2 linked regions of the Rhodopseudomonas sp. BAL398 genome follow. The protein of the gene in region 1 interacts with the protein of each later gene in a pairwise test. Links are inferred from orthologs where the notes say so. Each region holds a gene or a part of one and is shown on either strand. Other genes may lie near its edges.

Region 1 (7,479 bases):
AGGCCCGGCTATAGGCCTCGGGGCGGAAGCTCTCGCCGCTGGTCATCAGCGCCCAGCAGATCCTGGCGAGCTTGTTGGCCAGCGCCACCGCCACCAGCCGCTCGGGCTTTCTGGTCCGCATCGCGTTGATCCAATCGGCCAGCGCGCCTGTGCGCCGCCCGGCGACGCGCAGCACCGACCTTGCTCCCACCACCAGCATCTTGCGGATGTAGCGGTTGCCCTGCTTGGTGATGGCACCAAGCTTGGCCTTGCCGCCGCTGGAATTTTGTCTGGGCGTTAGTCCCAGCCAGGCGGCGAAGTCGCGACCCGATTTGAACACGGCCGGATCGGGAACGCTGGCGGCGACGGCCGAGGCGATCAGCGGCCCGACGCCTGGAATCTGATCGAGCAGCTGACTGGTCGGATTGTGTCGATGCGCTTCGGCGATCTCGTGCTCCACCGTCGCGATCGCCTGGTCGAGACCTTGCAGATGCGAAGCCAAGCAATCGACGGTGGTTTTGGCGAGCTGCGGCAAATCGGCGTCCGCCTGCGCCAGCGCGATCAGTTCATCGACCCGGCCGATGCCCTTGGCGGCGACAACGCCAAACTCGGCGAGATGGCCGCGCAGCGCATTGACGCTCATGGTGCGCTGCTTGACCAGCAGTTCGCGGGACTTGTGCAGAATCAGCACCGCTTGTTGCTCAGCGCTCTTGATCGGCACGAACCGCATCACCGGCCGTGACATCGCCTCGCAGATCGCCGCCGCGTCGACCTCGTCGTTCTTGCCGCGCTTGACGTAGGGCTTGATGTAAGCCGGCGGGATCAACACCACCTGGTGCCCCATCGCGACCAGCTCGCGCGCCCAGTAATGCGCCGAGCCGCAAGCCTCCATCCCGACCCGGCAGGGCTCGATCCGCGCATAGAACTCACGCAGCTTCGATCGCGTCAGCTTGCGCGAGATCGCCCTGCCATCCTCGCTCTCGAGCCCGTGAAACTGAAAATAGCTCTTGCCCAGATCGAGTGCGGTTCTGATAAACTTGGTCATGGACGGCCTCCCTTTCTGTGGCGCTCCGGCGACCACGTCTTGGCACTTGATGCCGTTTAGGTGGGGCCGTCCACACCATCATTCCGGGGCGCGAGCCCATCAGGGCGAGCGAACCCGGAATCTCGCGGCGACCGCTTGCGCCTTGGCGAGATTCCGGGTTCGCGTGCGGCTTGCGCCGCCCGCGCCCCGGAATGACCAGCCTCGGCAGCGCGCGCCCCGGAATGACGCATCCTCGGGCTTCGGGCCAACCGAGCATTGGACGATGCGCTGGCTGTCGACTCCCGGCCGTCCGCCGTGGCATATCGGGGGATAACAAAAACAATCGGGAGAAACGCCATGAAGTCTTTTCGGGTCACCGCGTTCCACCAGCCGCTCAGCGAAGTCGACCGGCCGACGCCGGAATTGACCGGCACGCAGGTGCTGATCCGGGTCAAGGCCGCCGGGGTCTGCCATAGCGATCTGCATCTGTGGGAAGGCGGCTATGAGCTCGGCCATGGCCGCAAGCCGCTGTCGCTGGCCGATCGCGGCGTATCGCTGCCGCTGACCATGGGCCACGAGACCGTCGGCGAGATCGTCGCCGCCGGCCCCGACGCCAAGGATGCCAAGATCGGCGATATCGCGCTGGTCTATCCGTGGATCGGCTGCGGCACATGCGCGGTGTGCCAAGCCGGCGACGAGAACATGTGCCTCAAACCGCGTTTCCTCGGCGTCTATTGCGACGGCGGCTATTCGGACGAATTGATCGTGCCGCATCCGCGCTATCTGCTCAGCCTCGACGGGCTCGACCCGGTCACCGCCGCGCCCTATGCGTGTTCGGGTGTCACCACCTACAGCGCGCTGAAGAAGCTCGATTTCTGTCTCGACAGCCCGATCGTGATTTTCGGCGCCGGCGGCCTCGGCCTGATGGCGCTGTCGCTGCTCAAGGCGATGGGTGGCAAGGGCGCCATCATGGTCGACATCGACGCCAAGAAGCGCGAGGCGGCGATCGCGGCCGGCGCGCTCGGCGCCGTCGATGGCGCAGCATCCGATGCGCTGGAGCAGCTCGCCGCCAAAGCCGGCGGCCCGATCCGCGGCGCGCTCGATCTGGTCGGCAACGCCCAGACCGCGCAACTCGGCTTCGACTGCCTGACCAAGGGCGGCAAGCTCGTCATGGTCGGCCTGTTCGGCGGCGGCGCGCCCTGGGCATTACCCCTGATCCCCATCAAGGCGATCACCATCCAGGGCTCCTATGTCGGCAATCTGCGCGAGACCCAGGAGCTGCTCGACCTGGTGCGGTCGAAAAAGATCGCCCCGATCCCGGTGACGCCGCTGCCCTTCGCCAAGGCCAACCAGGCGCTGACCGATCTGCAGGCCGGAAAGCTTGTGGGACGCGCGGTGCTGACGCCGTAGGGCGCGCTGCGCCGCATGGCCGGGCGCGCTGCGCCTCATAGTCGGGCGCGCCGCGCCTCATGGTGAGGAGCGCGCCACTTGGCGCGTGTCTCGAACCATGAGGATCACCACCTCATCCTTCGAGACGCCCGGCTGCGCCCTGCGGGCTTCGCCGGGCTCCTCAGAGCCTGACTAAAAATGCGATCAACAACACGCGGGCCTTCAACGCCGTCATTGCGAGGAGCGAAGCGACGAAGCAATCCAGTCTGCGCTTGCCGCTCTGGATTGCTTCGCTATCGGTCGGCGCTACGCGCCGACCTCGGCTCGCAATGACGAAATCGAACTTGATGCGCTCAACCTGCTCCGGGCTTCTGTTGGAAGCTTTTACAGTTTGAGGGTTGCATCGATTCAACCGAGGTCTAATTGTCGTTTCGTGTTTCGCAACCGGATTAACTTATTTAAAGCAATTGACTATTGTGGCGTGGGCGCTTGCCATCTGGAACTTCACATTCTGGTTTAACTTCAACTTGAGTATGGAGGTCAGCATGATTGCACACGTTGATATGTTTGGTGTAGCAGCGGCGCTGTGGAGCCTGGTTGGCAAGCTACAATCCACGCAGGGATAGCGTGTAATAGATAACTCTGTGGCGCGAAGAGATGCCGCAGTGGGGGTTCGAATCCCTCACTCCACTCAGTTCGAAAGGGCGCGTTCGTTGCCGTGCAGCGCGATGCGCCAGCGGCCTAATCCCTCCCCCTTGGGGGGAGGGTGGATCGCCGCAGGCGAGCCGGTTAGGGGCCGCGAGCACAGCGGCTGTGGCAACCCCCACCCGACCCGGCTTCGCTGCGCTCGCTGGGCCACCCTCCCCACAAGGGGGAGGGAGAAGAGGTGCGGCGACTGCGAGCTTTCAGATGCAACCTCGCGCGACAGTCAGCGTCACCCCCCATCCAACTCCGCCAGCCGCTCCGCCTCGGCCACATCCTCCAGCGTATTGGCGTTGAAGAACGGGTCGAGCGGGGTGGTCGGCCAGTCAACCGTTGCGAGCTTATAGCGCGCGGTGAAGCGGCCGACTTTGCGGATGTCGTCGGCGGTGAGCGCGTGGCGCAGCTCGTCGCGTAACGTGACGTCCCACAGCCCGATCACCGGATGGGATTGGCCGGCGGAGGCGGCGACGGCGAGGCGGGCAGCTTCGGCGATGCGGGCGTGGTCGAGCCGCGCCACCAGGTCGCGCGGCAGGAACGGGCAATCGGCCGGCGCGCTCAGCATCCAACGGGCCTGCGGGCGATTGGCGGCGATCCAGTCGAGCCCGGCCAGAATGCCGGCGAGCGGGCCGGCGAAGCCGGCGATGCTGTCGGCCGCGATCGGCAGGCCGAATGGCGCAAAGCGCGCCGGATCGCCATTGGCGTTGAGCACCACGCCATCGCATTGCGGCGCGACGCGCGCGATCACGCGCTCGAGCAGGCTGCGGCCGGCGATGGTCTGCAGCGGCTTGTCGCCGCCGCCCATGCGGCGGGCGAGGCCGCCGGCGAGAATGACGGCGACGGGACGATCGGGCATCTGGATACTCGCTATGGTTACGCCTGCTGGCCTAGCCGCGTCGGCGCGGCTAGGCAATAAGGCCAAGCCTCCAACAAGGGCCGGCCAAGCCGATTGACGCTGGCGGCCGGCTTCGCCATCGTCGCGCCATGGCCACCACCATGCTCGATCTGACCGGCTTGAAATGCCCGCTGCCGGTGCTGCGCACCCGCAAGGCGCTGAAGACGCTGCGCGGCGGCGACCGGCTCGAAGTGCATTGCACCGATCCCTTGTCGGCGATCGATATTCCGACCCTGGTGCGCGAGACCGGCGACCGCGTCGAGGTCACGCGCGGCGAGGGCGTCATCGTGTTTGTCATCGAGAAGGCCACCGATCGCGCGCCGGACTGAGCCTGTGCGATCGTGGTTCGTCATTGCGAGCCGAGGGCGGCGCGCAGCGCAGTCCGACAGCGACGCAATCCAGGGGCGGCAGGTAGAGCCTGGATTGCGTCGTCGCTACGCTCCTCGCAATGACGACTTTGAACGTCGCGATGCGTGCGTCAGGCATCGCTGCGGGAACCATCACCGTTGACGTCAATTGCTCTTTCTCCAGCAGGGAGGACGATATGGCCCGCAAATATTCCAAGAAGGCCGCCGCCAAGGTCGAGCGCGCGATGAAGAAGCGCAACGCCGGCACGCTGAAGAGCGGCGGCTCCGGCAAGACGGTGAAGAGCAAGAAGCAGGCGATCGCCATCGGCCTGTCGGAAGCCCGCGCCGAAGGCAAGAAGGTGCCGCCGCCGAAGAAGAGCACGAAGACCGGCGCCAAAAAGACCACCAAGAAGACCGCCACCAAGACGTCGAAGAAGACCTCAAAGAAGACTGCCAAAAAAACCGCGACGAAATCAGCCAACAAGACATCGAAGACGGCGGCGAAAAAGGCCACCAAGAAGGCGGCGAAGAAGTCTGGCAAGAAGACCGGCAAGAAAAAATAGGCATCGACCGCAAGGCTGGCTGGCGACCCGGGATTGCCGCTCCGGGATTGTCGCTCCGGGCTTGTCATTCCAGGTTGGGTTGCATGATGATGAGACGGACGCGAGATGCGCGTGGTGAGGAGTGGCCGTGGCGCAGAAGAATCTGAATCTGTATCGCAGCAAACGCGATTTCGAGACCACCGCGGAGCCCTCCGGCGAGGGCGCGGTGACGCCGTCGAAGCGGCGACGCTTCGTGATCCAGAAGCACGACGCCACGCGGCTGCATTACGATCTGCGGCTGGAATTCGACGGCGTGTTCAAATCCTGGGCGGTGACGCGCGGGCCGTCGCTCGATCCGCATGACAAGCGGCTCGCGGTCGAGGTCGAGGATCACCCGCTGGATTACGGCGATTTCGAAGGCACGATTCCGAAGGGCCAATATGGCGGCGGCACGGTGCAGCTGTGGGACCGCGGCTATTGGGATTGCGACGATCCGGCGCGCGGTTTCAAGAAGGGTGATCTCAAATTCACCCTGGAGGGCGAGAAGCTGCATGGCGGCTTCGTGCTGGTGCGGATGCGGCACGACCGCAATGGCGGCAAGCGCACCAATTGGCTGCTGATCAAGCATCGCGACGACGACGCAAGCGACGGCGACGGCGAGGCGATCCTCAAACAGGATCGCTCGGTGGCGTCGGGACGGAGCATGGCGGAGATCGCCGCCGGCAAGGGCCGCGCGCCAAAACCGTTCATGACCGGCAAGGCCGCGCGGGTGAAACCCGACGCGGTGTGGGATTCCAACAAGGGGCTGGCGGCCGAGGAGCGCGCCGCGAACGGCAAGACGGCCAAGCCTGCCAAGACGAAGGCGGCGAAGACCAAGACCGCGAAGGCCGCGAAGACCAAGGCCGCCAAGCCGACCTCGGCCAAGGCGAAGACAAAGCCGAAGTCCGCGGGCAAAGCCGCGGCGGCGATGCCGGGATTCATCGCGCCGCAATTATGCACGCTGGTCGCGCGCCCGCCCGGCGCCGATGGCTGGGGCCATGAGATCAAGTTCGACGGCTATCGGATGCAGCTGCGCGTCGCTTCCGGCAAGGCCACGTTGAAGTCCCGCAAGGGGCTGGACTGGACCGACAAGTTTCAGGCGATCGCGGAGGAGGCCGCGGCGCTGCCCGATGTCATTATCGACACCGAGGTGGTGGCGCTCAACAGCGACGGCCATCCGGATTTTTCCGCGCTGCAGGCGGCGCTGTCGGACGAGACGACGGACAATCTGATCTGCTTTGCCTTCGACCTGCTGTACGCCGATGGCGAGGATTTGCGCGCTCTGCCGCTGTGGCAGCGCAAGCAGCGGCTCGATGAGCTGCTCAAAGCCACGCGCGGCCGGCGCAAGCAGAAGCTGATCCGCTATGTCGATCATTTCGAAAGCGGCGGCGACGCCATCCTGCAATCGGCGTGCAAACTATCGCTGGAAGGCATCGTGTCAAAACGGCTCGACGCGCCATATCGCTCCGGCCGCAGCGACAGCTGGACCAAGGCCAAGTGCCGCGCCGGCCATGAGGTGGTGATCGGCGGCTGGAAAACCACCGCGGGCAAATTCCGCTCGCTGCTGGTCGGCGTGCATCGCGACGATCACCTGGCCTATGTGGGCATCGTCGGCACCGGCTTCGGCCAGGATACGGTGAAACGCATCATGCCGGCGCTGAAAGCCGCCGCCAGCAAGCACAGCCCGTTCGGCGGCGACAATGCGCCGGCCAAGAGCGCCGACACGCATTGGGTGCGGCCGGAGCTGGTGGCCGAGATCGAATTCGCCGGCTTCACCGGCGCCGGCATGGTGCGGCAGGCGTCGTTCAAGGGGCTGCGTGCCGACAAGCCGGCCGAGGAGGTCGAAGCCGAGCAGCCGGCGAAGGTCGCCATCGCCAAGCCGACAGGCGGCGCCAAAGACAGTCGCAAGACCGGCAGCAAGGCGGGCGCCAAGGCCGGTGCCAAGGCCAGCGTCAAGGCCGGTCCCCAGGCCGCCAGCAAATCCGGCCGGGCCGAGGTGATGGGCGTGGCGATCTCCAAGCCCGACAAGGCGCTGTGGCCCGGCGACGATGGCGCACCCGTCACCAAATTCGATCTCGCCGACTATTTCGCCGCGGTCGGCGACTGGATGATGCCGCATATCAAGGGCCGGCCGTGTTCGATTGTGCGCGCGCCGGACGGCATCGACGGCCAGCAATTCTTCCAGCGCCACGCCATGCCGGGCACTTCGAACCTGCTCGAACTGGTCAAGGTCTCGGGCGATCGCAAGCCCTATCTGCAGATTGATCGAATCGAGGGCCTGGCGGCGGTGGCGCAGATCGGCGGTCTCGAGCTGCATCCGTGGAATTGCGCGCCGGGCCGGCCGGAAATTCCGGGCCGGCTGATCTTCGATCTCGATCCGGCGCCGAATGTCGACTTCGCCGCGGTGATCGCGGCGGCGAACGAGATGCGCGAACGGCTGACCGCTGTCGGCCTCGAGAGTTTCTGCAAAACCACCGGCGGCAAGGGGCTGCATGTGGTGACGCCGCTTCGGGCCGGGGCGAAGGACAAGGTCGACTGGAAACAGGCCAAGGCTTTCGCGCAGGC
Region 2 (7,173 bases), 1.0 Mb from region 1 along the record:
CGGTGACGTTTCCGATCAAGAAAGCGGCTGCCGCGGCGGCGCTGGCGGCCGCGGCGTTCTATCTGCTGCTGTCCGGCGCCGAGGTGGCGACGCAGCGCTCGTTTTTGATGACCGCCGTGGTGCTGATCGCCGTGATGGTCGATCGCCGCGCCATCACCTTCCGGACGCTGGCGGTGGCCGCGTTAGTGGTGCTGCTGATCGCGCCGGAAGCCCTGGTGCATCCGAGCTTCCAGATGTCGTTCGCCGCCACGTTGGGGCTGGTGGCGCTGGTCCAGATTGGGATGCCGGCGCTGTTGGCCGCGCCCGACCACTCGGCGACCGCGCGCGCGGCGCTGTGGGGCGGCCGCGAGATCGCCATGCTGGCGCTGGCGTCGCTGGTCGCGGGCCTGGCCACCACGCCCTATGCGGCGTTTCACTTCCACCGCGCCACCCCCTATGGGGTGCTGGCCAATCTGGCGGCAATGCCCGTGGTCTCGGCCCTGGTGATGCCGGCGGGCCTGCTGGGGCTGGTGGCGATGCCGTTCGGCTTCGACGGCGTGTTCTGGCGGCTGATGGAAATCGGCATCGACTGGATGATCGTGGTGGCGCAATGGGTCGCGGCACTGCCCGGCGCGATCGGCCGGGTCGCGGCGTTCGGCACCGGAGCGCTCCTGCTCGCCACCATCGGGATGATTGCGCTCGCCCTGTTGCGCACGCCGCTGCGCTTTGCCGGTGCGCTGGCGATCGCCGTGGCGGCGGGCTGGGCGCTGCTGAAGCCGCAGCCTGCGATGCGGGTGTCGGATGACGGCCGGCAAGTCGCGGTACGGGGCGCCGACGGCCGGCTACGGCTGATGCAGAGCGGCAACGACGCCTTCCTGCTCAAGGAATGGCTGGCGGCGGATGGCGATTCGCGCCAGGGCGGCGATGGGTCGCTGACGCAAGACGTATCCTGCGACGCCGACGGCTGCGTCACGGCGCTGGCGGACGGCGCGCTGGTGGCGCTGGCGAAGCGCCCGGAGGCGCTGGACGATGATTGCACGCGCGCGGCCGTGATCGTCAGCGCGCTGCCTGCGCCGGACGATTGCGCGGCGCGGCTGATCGGTCCGGAGCAATGGCGCCGCGGCGGCGCGCTGGCCTTGCGGCGCGGCCGCGATGGGGGCGATGGATGGGCAATCGACGCGGTCCGCCCGCGCGGCACCGATCGGCCCTGGGCGCCGGCCGATCCGAACGCCACGACGGCCCGGATCAGCACTTCGTCGCGGGGCGCGGCGCCGGTCGACGCAACGCCCGCGCCAACCGATCAGCGCGACACCGACTGAGCGCGAACAGCCTCAGTATTTACGATACAGCCCGACCAGCTTGCCCTGAATCCGCACCCGGTTCGGCGGCAGGATCCGAACTTCGTAGGAGGCGTTGGCTGGCTCCAGCGCGATCGAGGCGCCGCGTCGGCGGAACCGCTTCAGCGTGGCTTCCTCCTCGTCGATCAGCGCCACCACGATGTCGCCGGTCTCGGCACTCTCATGGCGCTGGATCAGCGCCATGTCGCCGTCGAGGATGCCGGCATCGACCATCGAATCGCCGCGCACTTCCAGCGCGTAGTGCTCGCCGGCGCCGAGCATGTCGGGCGGCACGCTGATGGTGTGGCTGCGGGTCTGCAACGCCTCGATCGGCGTGCCGGCGGCGATCCGGCCCATCACCGGCACCGAGACGTTGCGGCTGGAATCATCCTCGGCGGGGTTGGAGCTGGCGGGGCGAACCTTGCCCAGATTGCCTTCGATTACGCTCGGAGTGAAGCCGCGACGGCCGTTGCCGCCGGGATTGATGCCCATCTCCGGCAACTTGATGACTTCGATGGCGCGGGCGCGATTGGGCAGCCGGCGGATGAAGCCGCGCTCTTCCAGCGCGGTGATCAGCCGGTGAATGCCGGATTTGGAGCGTAAATCCAGCGCATCCTTCATCTCGTCGAACGAGGGGGGGACGCCGGCTTCCTTCAGCCGCTCGTTGATGAATCGCAGCAATTCATATTGTTTGCGCGTGAGCATCTCGACCAATCCCCAGTCTGTCGCCGCATGTTCCGCAAGGCGCCACAAGAGCCCCCAAATGCAGATTGCCAGAACCGCACGGCCAGAAACAAATCATGAACGAACACTATATGTTCCATATGTGTTCTGCAACCCCATAATTTGCCGGTAACAATTTGAGCTTTTGCTACAAGGGGAGCTTCAGGATGGTACAGGCCGAACCGGCGCTGGCCGCCGGGGCGAATGGTGAACGGATCACCAGGGCCTGCGCCGCGGCGAGCTTGCCCAGCAGCGAGGAATCCTGGCGTTGCACCGGCGTCGCCAGCAATTGTCCGTCCGGGTCGATCTCGAGCCGGGCGCGGACATAGTCCTGGCGCTGGTCATTGGCGGGAAGGTCGCCGCCAAGCTTGGCCGGCTGGGGTACGTGGTGCACCTCGTGGCGTCCCGCCAGCGCCCGGATCAGCGGCACCATGAACAGGAAGGCGCAGACATAGGACGACACCGGATTGCCGGGCAGGCCGATCACCGCCATCGCCCCGCGCCGGCCATGCATCATCGGTTTGCCCGGCCGCATTGCGATCTTCCAGAATGCCAGATCGACGCCTTCGGCCTCCAGCGCGCGTTTGACCATGTCGTGGTCGCCGGCCGAGGCGCCGCCGGTGGTGACCAACAGATCGGCGCCGGCATCGCGTGCCCGCCGGATCGCCGAGGTGGTGGCCTCCATCGTATCGGCGGCGATGCCGAGATCGGTGATCTCGGCGCCCTCATCACGCGCCAATGCCCGCAGCGCATAGCCGTTGGAATAGACGATCTGTCCAGGACCCGGCTCGGTGCCCGGCATCACCAATTCGTCGCCGGTGGCGAGCATCGCCACCAATGGGCGCCGATGCACCGGCAGCATCGGATGGTTCATCCCGGCGGCCAGCGATAGATCACGGTCGCTGAGCCTGGTTCCGCGGCGCAGCAGCACCTGGCCCGTCTCAAAATCGATTCCGGCCGGGCGGATATGCCGGCCGGGCTGCGCCGCTTCGGTGATGGTGACGATGTCGCCGTCGCGCAGCGTGTCTTCCTGGATCACCACCGTGTCGGCGCCGGCGGGGATCACCCCGCCCGTGAAGATCCGCAGCGCCTCGCCGTCACGCAGTGCCACATCGGCCGGCCGGCCGGCCGCGACCTCGCCGATCACCCGCAGCCTGGCGCCGGCGGTGGCGACATCCGCCGCCCGCACCGCATAGCCGTCCATCGCCGACATCGGCTGTGGCGGCTGGGTCCGCAGGGCGGCAAGATCGCGCGCCAGAACCCGGCGATGCGCGGTGTCGAGCGCGACGCTTTCCTCGGGCAGCGGCAGCGCGCCGTCGAGCACCGCCGACAGGGCGTCGGCAACCGGCATCAGGGCCATGTCAGTCTCCGGTTTGGATTCGCGCGCCTGCGGGACGATGGTGTGGGGCGCGGTAACGCGGTGTCCGGCTTATGTCGATGCCGCACTTTGCGCAAGGCGCCGCGCGCTGATGGTGAGGCGGTCGCGCATCCCCAACGAAATCATTATTGTGATCGGCGCGTGCCCCCTCTAGCAGCGTCACGGCGGCTGTTGAAACTCTCGGGCAAAGATTGGGAGCGCATAGATGCAGGACAATTTTGCGAAGTGGCTGTTTCGGATCGTCGCCACCCTCGGGGCGATCGGTTTTATCACCGCCTATTCGATCCGGCACGACTGGAGCAAGGGCGCCATGCCGAGCTTCAGCGATGATTATCGCCCGCCGGAAAGCAGCGCGCCGCCCAGCGCCGCGACGGCGCCTGTCGCCGCACCCGCGGCGGCGCCTCGCGCCGCAAGCGCCGCCGCGCCAGCGGACGTGGCGGCGTCGCCGAATGCCGGCACGGCGCCTGCCGCAACGTCCAGTGCCGGCGGTCAGGGCCAAGCCCCGTGCCAGCCGATCGGACGCACCGCCAAGGGCGAATTGGTCTATTCGATGGATTGCCAGCGTCTGCCGACCCCATAACAGGGGGGCTTGATACCAGGACGCCAGCCGCGCTGCGGCCGATCGGACACTCAGTCAGGCGCATGGTCCGTGGGCGGCACCGCGACCATCGCTGGCAGATAGATGTCGTTGAACGCCGGCGGCAGCCGACGCGGCTTGCCGCTGCTGATCTCGATGCAGACCAATTCCCAGCGGCCGCGCATCACCGTGGCGCGATCGCGCGGCCGGATCATTTGAAACCGCCGTTCCATGATCAGCCGGCCGTCGCTGCGCGTGATCCAGGTGCTGAGCAGCAATTCGTCACCGAGCACGCTGGGCAGCAGATAGTCATATTCGCCGCGACGGATCGCCATCGCCCGATCGAGCCGCTGCCAGTCGGCCAAATTCAGGCCGAGTGCTTCCGAATGCGCCCAGCCGACGCTGTCACACCAGCGCACATAGACCGAATTATTGGTGTGGTTGAGCCCGTCGATATCGGCGACGCCGGGCGTCAGCGTCAATGTGAAGGGGGTCGGGTAATCCCAGTCATATTCGGTAGCAGGGCTGCTCATGAGATCCTTCATTCACGTCTCGACTACGGAGCGTCGCCGGGCGGTTACAACCCCAACGCATCCAGTGCGCGCGCCACGTCGTCGCTCGACCTGACCTGCACGGCGATCAATCCGCAGGCCCGCGCGCCCTCAATGTTCTCGATCAGATCGTCGAAGAATACAATGCGCTCGGCCTCGATGCCGATGGCCGCCACCACATGGGCGAAGGCCGCCGCATCGGGCTTTCGCAGCCCGATGTTGGACGACAAGAACACGTCGCGAAAATGTCCCAACAGATCGGCGAAATGCTGCGAGAAATGCGCGACATGGGCCGGATTGGTGTTTGACAGCGCATAGAGCGGGACATGCTTGGCCGCGCGCATCAAGAGCGGCACGATGCCCGGCATTGCGCCGATGAAGGTTGCATTCCAGCCGTCCAGCAGTTGTGCGTCGGACAGCGTCAGTCCGAGCGCCTCGCGCAGCCGTGCGAAGAATTCGGCGTCGTCCAATTCGCCGCGCTCGTGACGCTGATAGACATCGTCGCGGGAAAATCGGATGGCGAGGTCTTCCGGACGACAGCCGGCATGATGCGCCCATCGCGCCAGCGTCCGCTCGAAATCGATATCGATCACGACGCGGCCGAGATCGAACAGCAATGCGTCGGCCGCCCCGATCTTGAGATCCATTGTCATCATAAATCCTGCATCAAAGGTATCGATCAACCGGCGAAGACTATGACACCGACGAAGCGCGGATGGTGACAAAGAACTTACCAAGTTGATTAAACCGCTGGTAATGGCCGACGGGTTAAGACAGCAAGCGCCGCGGTGCGACCAACATGCGAATGCGCCGGACCGCGACGCCACGTTTCATCAGCGCCGATCCGCCCATGTCCGTCAATCACGACTCAGCGATAAATTTCCTCGGCACAGCCGTCGCCATGATGACGGCGATGGCGTGGCTGCGGCGGCGCGCTGGCATGGCGCTGCGGCCTGGTCGACATCCGGGCACGATCCGGTGCTGAACGGGATCGTGAAATCGAGATCGAAACGAAAGCCGGAGGAGGAGCACGCCACGCATGGCTGGTTCGTCACCTTCGCCGATCTGATGGGTCTGCTGGTCAGCTTCTTTGTGATGCTGGTATCGTTCTCGACCCAGGATCTGAAGAAGCTGCAGATCGTCGCGGGCTCGATGCGGGACGCGTTCGGCGTCCAGCAGGAATCGCGGTTCGCCGGCGTTGTCGAGACCGACGGCGTCCCGGTCCAGGGCGCGATCAAGAGCAAGCTTCAGGTCTCGCCGGATCAGGCCAGCAACACGCCGCGGCTCGAGGAGGGCGGCGGCTCGGCCGGCGCAACCTCGCAGGTGAAAGCGGACCGCGAATTCGCGCTGGCATCGGCCTCATTGCGTCAGGCCTTGCAGGACCTGCCTGAATTGGCGGAGATCTCCAAGAACGTCATGTTCGAGGAAACCCCGCTCGGGCTTAATCTGGAACTCACAGATCAGGACGGGCGTCCGATGTTTCCGGACGGCTCGTTCGTGCCCTATCCGCGCACCACGTTGCTGATCCAGAAACTGGCCGCGCCGTTGCGGGCGACGGCGTTGCGGATATCGATCACCGGGCATACTGCGGCCGGTCTGGTGCCCGCCTATAGCGATTACGACGGCTTCGATCTATCGACCAACCGCGCCAATGCGGTGCGCCAGATTTTGAAACGCGAGGGGTTGCCGGCCAGTCATATTCTGTCGGTGGCCGGCAAGGCCGATGGCGAACCGCTGTTTCCCGACGCGCCGATGCTGGCGGCGAACCGCCGGGTTACGATCAGTCTGATGCGGGAAAATCCGCCGCTGCCGCCCGACCTGAAGCCGTAATACCAGCAGTCATACGAAGCGCTCATATCATGGCCGGCAGCATTCGGGCGCGGGCCGGCGGCCCACGCCCGAAGCGACGTCACGTCAACGCGCGATTACGCTTTGCTCTCGACCGCGATCCGCTTCGCCTTGCTGGCCGCCTGCTCGACCTTGGGCAGGGTTACGGTGAGCACGCCGTTCTTGAAGGTCGCGCTGACCTTGTCCTCGGCGACCTGGTAGTCCAGCGGAATCCGGCGTTCGAACCGGCCATAGAACCGTTCGCTGAACTGCCGGTCCTTGTCGCTGGTCTCGGAGCTCTTCTCGCCGCGTAGCGTCAGATATCCGTCATCGAGCAGGACCTCGATATCCTTGTCCTCGAGGCCCGGGACCTCGGCGGAGACCTGCAGCTCCTTGTCGTTGTCGGTGATCTCCAGCTTCGGCCAGCCGGTGCCGAGCGGCGCCAGCCGAGTAAGCGGGGTGGGCACGTCGAAGCCGCGAAACACGTCGTCGAACAGACGGTTCATTTCGCGGTGTAGCGACAGGAACGGATCGCTGCTTTCGCCATAACGGGCGAGCGGTTGCGTATTCCGGCTCCAGGGGATGATGTCACGCATGTTCATGGAAGCCTCCAACTCCAATCGTTAAAATTGCAAAGCGGGCCCGCGCCATGCGGGCGCGCCCGTTGATTTGGGAGCGACCGGCGCGCCGTCAAGATCCGTTGTGGCGGGATCAGCCGTGGCGGTGAAAAATTTTCACGGCGACTCTTGAAACGCAAAAACCGGCTTCCTAATTTGCCGCCGTCCCCTTGGAAAGGAGTAG

What was found. The genes of interacting proteins can lie anywhere in the genome.
Region 2: the proteins of mobA (region 1) and glp interact in binary tests that used the Escherichia coli proteins (3 or more experiments, as listed by UniProt). The link is inferred for Rhodopseudomonas sp. BAL398 from one-to-one orthologs.

The regions. Positions count from the first base shown.
Region 1 is NZ_CP133111.1:299,713-307,191, forward strand. Bases 2,138-4,897 are described here. They hold mobA (molybdenum cofactor guanylyltransferase MobA), read right to left. Parts: upstream 3,948-4,897; coding sequence 3,327-3,947; downstream 2,138-3,326. Other genes in these bases: RBJ75_RS01375 (alcohol dehydrogenase), read left to right, coding at 2,138-2,413; RBJ75_RS01385 (sulfurtransferase TusA family protein), read left to right, coding at 4,076-4,315; RBJ75_RS01390 (DUF6496 domain-containing protein), read left to right, coding at 4,531-4,896. Also shown: RBJ75_RS01370 (IS110 family transposase), read right to left, coding at 1-1,024; more of RBJ75_RS01375, read left to right, coding at 1,361-2,137; ligD (DNA ligase D), read left to right, coding at 5,024-7,479. UniProt on the Escherichia coli protein: Transfers a GMP moiety from GTP to Mo-molybdopterin (Mo-MPT) cofactor (Moco or molybdenum cofactor) to form Mo-molybdopterin guanine dinucleotide (Mo-MGD) cofactor.
Region 2 is NZ_CP133111.1:1,312,105-1,319,277, reverse strand. What follows is about bases 1,294-4,262. They hold glp (gephyrin-like molybdotransferase Glp), read right to left. Parts: upstream 3,400-4,262; coding sequence 2,188-3,399; downstream 1,294-2,187. Other genes in these bases: RBJ75_RS06265 (acyl-CoA thioesterase), read right to left, coding at 4,048-4,262; RBJ75_RS06270 (hypothetical protein), read left to right, coding at 3,623-3,997; lexA (transcriptional repressor LexA), read right to left, coding at 1,311-2,021; RBJ75_RS06285 (ComEC/Rec2 family competence protein), read left to right, coding at 1,294-1,298. Outside these bases: more of RBJ75_RS06285, read left to right, coding at 1-1,293; more of RBJ75_RS06265, read right to left, coding at 4,263-4,527; RBJ75_RS06260 (HAD-IA family hydrolase), read right to left, coding at 4,572-5,201; RBJ75_RS06255 (flagellar motor protein MotB), read left to right, coding at 5,527-6,375; RBJ75_RS06250 (Hsp20/alpha crystallin family protein), read right to left, coding at 6,471-6,974. UniProt on the Escherichia coli protein: Catalyzes the insertion of molybdate into adenylated molybdopterin with the concomitant release of AMP.